Regions from separate parts of the Inediibacterium massiliense genome, predicted to be linked through region 1. Evidence: riboswitches for the same ligand, from Rfam matches in the RefSeq annotation. Region 1 holds a riboswitch; each other region holds the start of a gene.
What was found. A riboswitch is a leader RNA that binds a small molecule or an ion and turns the genes downstream of it on or off. The one in region 1 is predicted to bind cobalamin.

Region 1 (2,208 bases):
TGAAAATAATTGTACTTTTTTAAGAGATGTTTCCTCAGGAAGATAAAAATATTCCATCACTCTTTTTACCCATACATCTATTGGAAAAGCATCATATTTTCCCATACAAAAAAGTAATATACAATCCGCTACCTTAGGTCCTACACCACTTAGTTTGAGTAATTCGTTTCTTGCATCATGAGTAGATAAATTTTTGAGTCCATAAAGATCTACATGAGCCTCTTCAATCATATGAGTAGTATTTACAATATATTTTGCTCGATATCCAGTATGGCTTTGTTTGATATCTTCCTCTGAACAATTTAATAATTGTTTTGGGGTTGGAAAATCATAATATTTTCTTCCTCTGTATACTCCAATATATGTACCATATTTTTCACATAATGCTTCAATAGATTTTTTAATGACTGGAATTCCTCTATTAGAAGAAATGATAAATGATATTGTCGTTTCCCATTCATCTTGGTTTAAAATTCGAATCCCTTGTCCATGCTTTATGGCTTCTTTTAAAATAGGATCTTTAGATAGATTTTCTTTTATCATTCCATAATCTCTTTTCAAATCAAAATAATTCATCCATAAATTTATAAAATCATCCTTTGTAGTTTGATCAAAAATAATATATTCCCCATCTTTGTAAACATTTAAAATTTTTCCATGGGCTACTCCTGTATAACTTCCATCCTCTTCTTTATTCCATCGAAAGCATTGTCCGCACTCAAATATATGAATAGGATCAAAGTCTTTTATTCCTTTTATGATAATTTTTTCATCCGATTCTGTAATTTTATACAATCACATTTCTCCTCCTTATAAGCTACTCGTATTTTGTCTTATAGTATCTATTCCTTTTATAAGTCTTAATTCCTTCTATAATATCTTTTGTAAACATTGAAAAAATATAAAAATTACTTTATAATAATATTAACTTTATAAGGTTATAGGTGCCTATTTAGGAGAATAGGGAATGAAGTGAAATTCTTCAGCGATCCCATCACTGTAAAGCAGAGTTTGATAAAATATGCCACTGGATTTTTCTGGGAAGGTTTATCAAATGATGATGCAAAGCCAGGAGACCTGCCTATAGCTGCTGATATGTCATGAATGATGGAAAAGTTCATGGTTTGCTTGATCTATCAGCAAACCATGGGCTTTTTTTGGTTATACTATAAAATCAGAAACATACTACAAAGGAGGAATTTTTATGAACTTATTAAAGGAAACCCTTGTTCAAATTGGTGAATTAGATAAAAATTCTATGGAAAAAGCAAAAAAATATATCGATAATCTTTTAAAACCCATTGGAAGCCTTGGAAGACTTGAAGAGATTGCTATCCATTTAGCAGGAATTACAAAAAATCCATTTCCTAGCGTAGATCAAAAGGGTGTTATTGTAATGGCAGCAGATCATGGTGTTTATGAAGAAGGGGTAGCACCTGATCCACAAAGTCTTACTGCCCTTCAAACCCCAAACTTCGCAAAAGGAGTAACAGGTGTATGTGCATTAGCCAAACAAGCAAAAGCAGATGTTATAGTAGTAGATATAGGTGTAGCTGAAGATATTTTAGATCCAAATGTAATTCAGAGAAAAATAAGATATGGAACAAGCAATATGGCAAAAGGCCCTGCTATGACAAGAGAAGAAGCTATAAAATCCTTAGAAATTGGAATCGAAATTACAAAGGAAGAAATCAAAAAAGGAAAAAATCTCTTAGCTCCAGGAGAAATGGGCATTGCCAACACTACTTCAAGTACAGCCATACTTTCTGTTATTGGAAATGTAGATCCTTTAGAGATTGTAGGAGTAGGTGCAGGTCTTCCTATAGAAAAATTGTCTCATAAAGCGGATGTAATCAGAAGATCCATTGCTATGAATCAACCTAACCCTAAAGATGGAATTGATATTTTATCCAAAGTAGGAGGATTTGAGATAGGTGGAATGGCTGGAGTATTTTTAGGAGCTGCTGCCAATAGAATTCCCGTAGTAGTAGATGGTTTTATCGCAATGGCTGCTGCACTTTTAGCTATTACTATAGAACCTAAAGTAAAAGACTTTTTAATTTCTTCTCATTATACAGCTGAAAAAGGCGGAAAAAAAGCTATAGAACTTTTAGGCCTTACGCCTATGTTTGATATGGGACTTCGTTTAGGAGAAGGTTCTGGCGCAATTCTTGCCTTTAATTTTATAGAAGCTGCTACATTTATGGT
Region 2 (2,208 bases), on a different contig from region 1:
TTAATATTTCTTCCACATTCTATTTCTTTTATATCTTGATCTAAAGAAATATTTATATGATCTATCTCTCCAACTTCTTGAATAGGTTCATCCTCTACTACTGTAATTTCTATTTCCTTTGGCTCACAATTTTTACAGTCTTTGCTTTCTATTTTTATTTTTACTTTTCCAACACTGATTCCCGTTATATTTCCTGTATCTTCCTCCCATTGGCCTGCCTTGGCTGTTGCTATTTTTTCATCTTCACTGCTCCAGCTATATTTTGTATAACTTGGTACATCTCCATCTAAATCATCCCAGTACGTATCTTCATTTCCTTCATCATCTACTACCATTGCATATAAGCTTATTGTTTCTCCTACTTTTATTTCTGTTTTTTTTGGCTTACTTCTAAATGCTATGTGTCTTTCATATTTAGGTCTGTCATCAATTACTGTAATTTCTATTTCCTTTGCCTCACAATTTTTACAGTCTTTGCTTTCTATTTTTATTTTTACTTTTCCAGCACTGATTCCCGTTATATTTCCTGTATCTTCCTCCCATTGTTCTCCCTTGGCTATCGCTATCTTTTCATCTTCACTGCTCCAGCTATATTTTGTATAACTTGGTACATCTCCATCTAAATCATCCCAGTACGTATCTTCATTTCCTTCATCATCTACTACCATTGCATATAAGCTTATTGTTTCTCCTACTTTTATTTCTGTTTTTTTTGGTTCACTTCTAAAAGCTATATGCTTTTCATATTTGGATTGGTTATCAATTTCTTTTATACTTTCTCCTGCCCCTATTTCTTTTTGTTCAATTTTACTTTCTTGATCTTCTATGAACATATCTTCTTCATGATCTGTTTGTCCATATACAAAATCAAAGGGTATTCCACTACATAATAAAACAATCATCAATAAAACACTCATTACTCGTTTATTCATCTTAAATGCTCCTTTCTATACCTATTTTGTTTAATTATACAAAAATCCTTGACTTTCAAAGAAAGTCAAGGATTTTTTATAAATATCTTCATAAACATTTATATACCTTGCACTTTCCTTAACCCTAGAAGGAAGTATGCTAAAAAATTTAGATAGGTCTCCTGGCTTGTGGATTAACGCTTTCCTTTCCCTTCCCAAAATAAAATATATTTCAGTGGTATGTCAAAGAATTGCTCCCCACTTACAGTGGCTGGACCGCTTAGGATTTTCACCTAATTCCCTTTTTATCTTCTCAAAAGAAGAACCTAAATTAAAATACTATGTAGTTTAAATTATAATTATTACTAAAAAAGTATTAATATGTCGAATTCAGACATGTAATATTTTATATTATTTCTCATATTTTTTCAATACTGGATATTTTATTTGAAAATTTCTTATTTTATGACTATAGATATATAAAAACAAAAATGCCAGCATATGCTAGCGTTTTTTGTTTTATTGTATGGATTTATATAATTTGTAAAGCATAACAGCTGCTTGTGCTCTGTTTGCATTTTCTTTTGGCATAAAAGTACCATCTGGCATTCCACTAATAATAGATTCTTTTACACATAATGCTGCATTCTCATTTGCCCAAGAAGCTATATTTGCTTGATCAATAAATCTTTCTAATTCATTTATACTTGCTTTTTCTTTTCCTTTTTGAGTCAGTACCTTTCCAATAATTGTTGCCATTTCTTCTCTTGTAATTTTTCCATTTGGATCAAATATAGTTTTGCTTCTTCCACTAATGAGTCCATTTTTGTAAGCAGCTTTTACATATGGAGCATACCATTGATTTTCTTTTACATCTGTAAAGCTTAATTTTGTATCTTCTGTATCTAATTGAAGCATTTTTGTAATTAAAGTTGCAAATTCTGCTCTTGTAATAGATGCACTCGGGTCAAATAGCTCTTTACTTCTTCCATTGATGATACCTTTTTGAGCCATTTCTTCTATAGCTTCCTTTGCCCATTCATAATCTTTTAAATCATGAAATCCTATTTTTATTTCTTCTTTTTCTACTTTTTGAGCAAAATATTTGCTAAAATGACTTGTTTCAAAGGTAACCATCTTTGTATCTTGATCATATTGACCACCCATGTTTTCTATAGTTTCCTTATCCTTTAGATAAAATACTTGCACTACTTCTTCTTTTTTAACTTCTCCATTGTATAAAATAGCTACTTTTATTTTTTCTTTAAATTCTTTAATCGGTTTTTCCCCTAAATAA
Region 3 (2,208 bases), on a different contig from region 1:
GCATCTTTTTTATTACTTATTTTAAATACTTTCTTATAATCTTTCTCCCCACTCATCAAATGATTATAGGCCATAACCTCTATAGCCTTTAAATCTTCTTTATCTTTATACATTTCCTTTAATTCATTTATGATATCTTGTAATCCTTCTGAGTCTTTTCCTTCACTTTCTATCTGAATATGTTGTCTTACAATAGCTGGATAATCTTGATCCTTTGAAATATCTACTTGATACGTTCCAGCTTTGGGTAAAGAAAAAGTTACCTCCCCATTTTCATCAGTTTGATAATTTCCTTTTGTTCCTACTTTTATATCAACATTTTTAATCGGAGCATTTCCCACTTGATTATCTACCACTTTGATAGTAAAATGAATTCCATCTTGTTTGACAGTAATGACTGGTATTTTAGTAATAATGCTTGTTCCTGAGTAAGAACACATATAAAATACTAATTCTTTGCAATTTAATTCTCCATTTAAATTAGTCAATCCATCAAATTGCTCTACTCCTATACTTGGAAAAATGATATCTCCACTATTAAAATGTACATAATAGCACCAACCAAAGTTTTCCTTTTGTGATTCTCCTAATATTTCTGTAATAAAAAATCCTGTAGATGGATTGTTTGTTCCTTGTATATTTTCCTCTTTTACTGCTGCTTTTAACACATCTAGAGGATTTTTCATATCTTTTGTAAATTTTATTTTTTCATCATACAAGGTATCTTTACAACCTTCTATTCTTACATGAATCCATTCTTCTTTTTCATTTGTTTGATCCATTGTCATTACTTTTGATAGATTTTCTTCACATTCTTTTTCTACATTTTTATTTTCCCCATAAACTTGATCCACTACCTTTAATTCTTCTTTATACTGGCTACCTTCTGCATGTGCCATCATAGAAGATAATGGTAAAATTCCAAGCAACATCGTAAAAACCAATACTAAACTTAATAATTTTTTATTCATAAAAATCTCCTCTCTCTTAATTATTTTTTATAAAAATTTGCTCCTCCTTTTTCATAAGTTTTAAACAAAAAAAATCTTAACTCTAATAGAGTTAAGATTTTTAGCCCATAGCAAGTGTATACTTACACCTAATTTTATGCACTTTCCCTAACCCCAGAAGGAAGTATGCTCATACATTTAGGCAGGTCTCCTGACTTGTGAATCTGCACTTTCCTTTGCCTTCCCAAAATATAATGATTTCAGTGGCATATCAAAGGTAGCTCCTCACTTACAGTGGCTGGACCGTTTAGGATTTTCACCTAATTCCCTTTTCATCTTCTTAAAAGAAGAACCTAAATAAAATAATATGTAATTTAAAATCGTATATTGTTTAAAATAGTCATAATATGTCGTATTTAACCATGTTATATTTTACATCATTTAGTATATTTTTGCAATCGTAAATATATTTTTTTATAATAAAAATGCTAGCTTTCGCTAGCAATTTTCATTTACTTTATACTATTGTATAATTTGTAAAGCATCACAGCTGCTTGTGCTCTGTTTGCATTTTCTTTTGGCATAAAAGTGCCGTCTGGCATTCCACTAATAATAGATTCTTTTACACATAATGCTGCATTCTCATTTGCCCAAGGAGCAATACTTTCTTTGTCAATAAATTTTTCTAATTCATTGATATTTGCTTTTTCTTTTCCTTTTTGTGTAAGTACTTTTCCAATGATGCTTGCCATTTCTTCTCTTGTAATTTTTCCATTTGGATCAAATATAGTAGCACTTCTTCCACTGATGAATCCATTTTTGTAAGCGGCTTTTACATATGGAGCATACCAATCAGAATCTTCTACATCTGTAAAGCTTACATGGATATCTTCTATATCTAATTGAAGCATTTTTGTGATTAAAGTTGCAAATTCTGCTCTTGTAATAGATGCACTCGGGTCAAATAGATCTTTACTTTTTCCATGGATGATTCCTTTTTCAGCCATTTCTTCTATAGATTCTTTCGCCCATTCATAATCTTTTAAATCATGAAAAGTTATTTTTACTTCTTCTTTTTCTAATTTTTGAGCGAAGTATTTGCTAAAATGACTTATTTCAAAAGTAACCATTTTTGTATCTTGATCATATTCTCCACCCATATTTTCTATAGTGCCCTTATCATTTAGATAAAATACTTGCACTACCTCTTGATCTTTGACTTCTCCATCATATGGAATAGCTACTTTCATAGGTTCAT
Region 4 (2,208 bases), on a different contig from region 1:
AGCAGAATTTGCAACTCTCATTACAAAAATGCTTGGATTAAACATAGAAAATGAAAAATTGAGATTTATAGATGTAGAGGATACTGCTTGGTATACTCCATATGTAAAAACTGCTTACAAAAATGGATTCGTAAGTGGAAGAAATGAAACGATATTTGATCCAAATGGAAAAATTACAAGAGAAGAAATGGCAACGATCATTGGAAAGGTACTCATACAAAAAGGAAAAGAAAAAGCAAATATAAATGAATTGGAAAGATTTAATGACAAAACAAATATAGCTTCTTGGGCAAGTGAAAATATAGCATTGTGTGTAAAAGAATCTATGATCAGTGGAATGCCTGATGGTAATTTTATGCCAAAACAAAATGCCAATAGAGCTCAAGCTGCTATGATGCTTTATAATTTATACAAATCCATAAAATAACCGACAAAACGCTAGCAAATGCTGGCGTTTTTTGTTGAATTTTACTTCATATTATCGAAAAATGTCAAACGAATTTTGTAAAATATGTAATATATTGGTTGAAAAAATAGTAGAAATATGAAATAATAATAAAAGAAGTTTGAAATTACTATCCATTATTTATAAAAATAAAATTATATATAAGCTTTTAGGTTCTTTGATGAATAGTTCAAAGATGAAAAGGGAATTAGGTGAAAATCCTAAACGGTCCGGCCACTGTAAGTGAGGAGCAGTCCTTCAATATACCACTGAAATATATTTTATTTTGGGAAGGTGAAGGAGAGTGTTGATCCACAAGTCAGGAGACCTACCTAAAAGTTTTGGTACACATCCTTCCGAAGAAAGGAGAGATACTCACAAAAGTTTATTTTGCGTGTAATCCCTATCTTTTTTGGAAGATAGGGATTTTTAATTTTGCTGATAAGCCTTGAGGCTTATAAAATATTCAGAGAAAAAACAAAAAATGAAAGGGGACAAAAAAATGAAAAAGACATTATCATTTATGTTAGTATTAACACTTATTTTAAGCTTAGCAGGTATACCTGCTTTTGCAGCAGATGCAGACATCACAATGCTTACTCTAGATGATTCTAGTGATTTTACAGTAGTAGGATATGGTGACGAACCAGAGGAAATGAAGGTAGTAGGTCTTACAAGTAGTTATCAAAAGGTAGATATTGAAAACAAAGAAGGAATTGTTTGGGAAACTTCAGATGAAAATATAGTAGCTTTTGTTAAGGATGGAAAAGAAGTAGAAGGAAAGACTATCGCTGGACAAGATACAGTAAATATTAAATTAAAAGAAGCTGGACGAGCTACGATCACAGCTACTTTAGGTGATAAGGACAAGATTACTCCTATTAGTAGTTATATTGTAGTAGAAGAACCTAGTGATAATCCTACAGTTGAAAAAGTTAATGTAAAAATAATAGGAAAAACTTTTGGACCTGTTGAGGTAAAAGGATTAACATTAACAAATGATAGTTTAGAAGAATATTTTGATGATGCAGACGTATTAAAAGAAAATCCATCTGCATTACATGCTCTTATGAAAGCTTTAGAACAAGAAAAAGGTAAAGAATGGGTAAAAAATAATATAGTTGTAAAAAATCAAGGTGGTTATGTAGAAAAAATAGGTACAGATGATTCAAGTTCAGATTGGTCAAATGGATGGCAATACACAGTAAATGGTCAAAAACAAGAAAAAGCAGCTTCTATTTATGAATTACATGATGGAGATAATGTAGTTTGGGAATTTAAAGGCTGGGAATACTAAAATAAGAAATCTCTGAATATTTGAAAAATACGAGAATTGGATTTCAATTCTCGTATTTTTGTGAAAAAATAGAAAGGAGAGATCCATATTGAATAGAAAAATTTTAAGTATTTTGGTAATGATCTGTATGATTTTTACTATGATATTTTCTTCTTTTGCAAATGAAATAGAAATAGTAAAGAATGAAAATACAAAAGAAACAGTAACCAATGCAGTGTATGAAGAAGATATCAACAAAGAAAGAGATCAAAAAGAAAATATAAAAAATCAAAAAAATGTAGAAGAAAAAATACAAAAGGAAAATATAAATTTCCTTGAGAGTACTATAGATCAAAAGGTTACAGATAAGGTGTATGAAGATTTACAGCTTGTAAAAGTCACTCCAGAAAATGATTCTACTGTATCAGCAAATACAGAAATAGCATTATTTTTTAATAAGCCTGTAGAAATTAGTAATGTTAGGAAA

Region 2: linked by a shared signal. The riboswitch ahead of BN2409_RS03490 (Ig-like domain-containing protein) and the one ahead of cobT (nicotinate-nucleotide--dimethylbenzimidazole phosphoribosyltransferase) in region 1 are both predicted to bind cobalamin.
Region 3: linked by a shared signal. The riboswitch ahead of BN2409_RS03480 (prenyltransferase/squalene oxidase repeat-containing protein) and the one ahead of cobT (nicotinate-nucleotide--dimethylbenzimidazole phosphoribosyltransferase) in region 1 are both predicted to bind cobalamin.
Region 4: linked by a shared signal. The riboswitch ahead of BN2409_RS03440 (DUF4430 domain-containing protein) and the one ahead of cobT (nicotinate-nucleotide--dimethylbenzimidazole phosphoribosyltransferase) in region 1 are both predicted to bind cobalamin.

Annotation. Positions count from the first base shown of each region.
Region 1 is NZ_LN876586.1:558,659-560,866, reverse strand. Features, by position in the region: gene BN2409_RS06490 (DNA-3-methyladenine glycosylase family protein) at 1-795, opposite strand, end outside; cobalamin riboswitch at 926-1,099, shown strand; gene cobT (nicotinate-nucleotide--dimethylbenzimidazole phosphoribosyltransferase) at 1,205-2,208, shown strand, end outside.
Region 2 is NZ_LN876585.1:165,515-167,722, reverse strand. Features, by position in the region: gene BN2409_RS03490 (Ig-like domain-containing protein) at 1-932, opposite strand, end outside; cobalamin riboswitch at 1,067-1,256, opposite strand; gene BN2409_RS03485 (S-layer homology domain-containing protein) at 1,431-2,208, opposite strand, start outside.
Region 3 is NZ_LN876585.1:156,979-159,186, reverse strand. Features, by position in the region: gene BN2409_RS03480 (prenyltransferase/squalene oxidase repeat-containing protein) at 1-971, opposite strand, end outside; cobalamin riboswitch at 1,135-1,322, opposite strand; gene BN2409_RS03475 (S-layer homology domain-containing protein) at 1,463-2,208, opposite strand, start outside.
Region 4 is NZ_LN876585.1:128,321-130,528, forward strand. Features, by position in the region: gene BN2409_RS03435 (S-layer homology domain-containing protein) at 1-427, shown strand, start outside; cobalamin riboswitch at 600-795, shown strand; gene BN2409_RS03440 (DUF4430 domain-containing protein) at 948-1,742, shown strand; gene BN2409_RS03445 (outer membrane protein assembly factor BamB family protein) at 1,831-2,208, shown strand, end outside.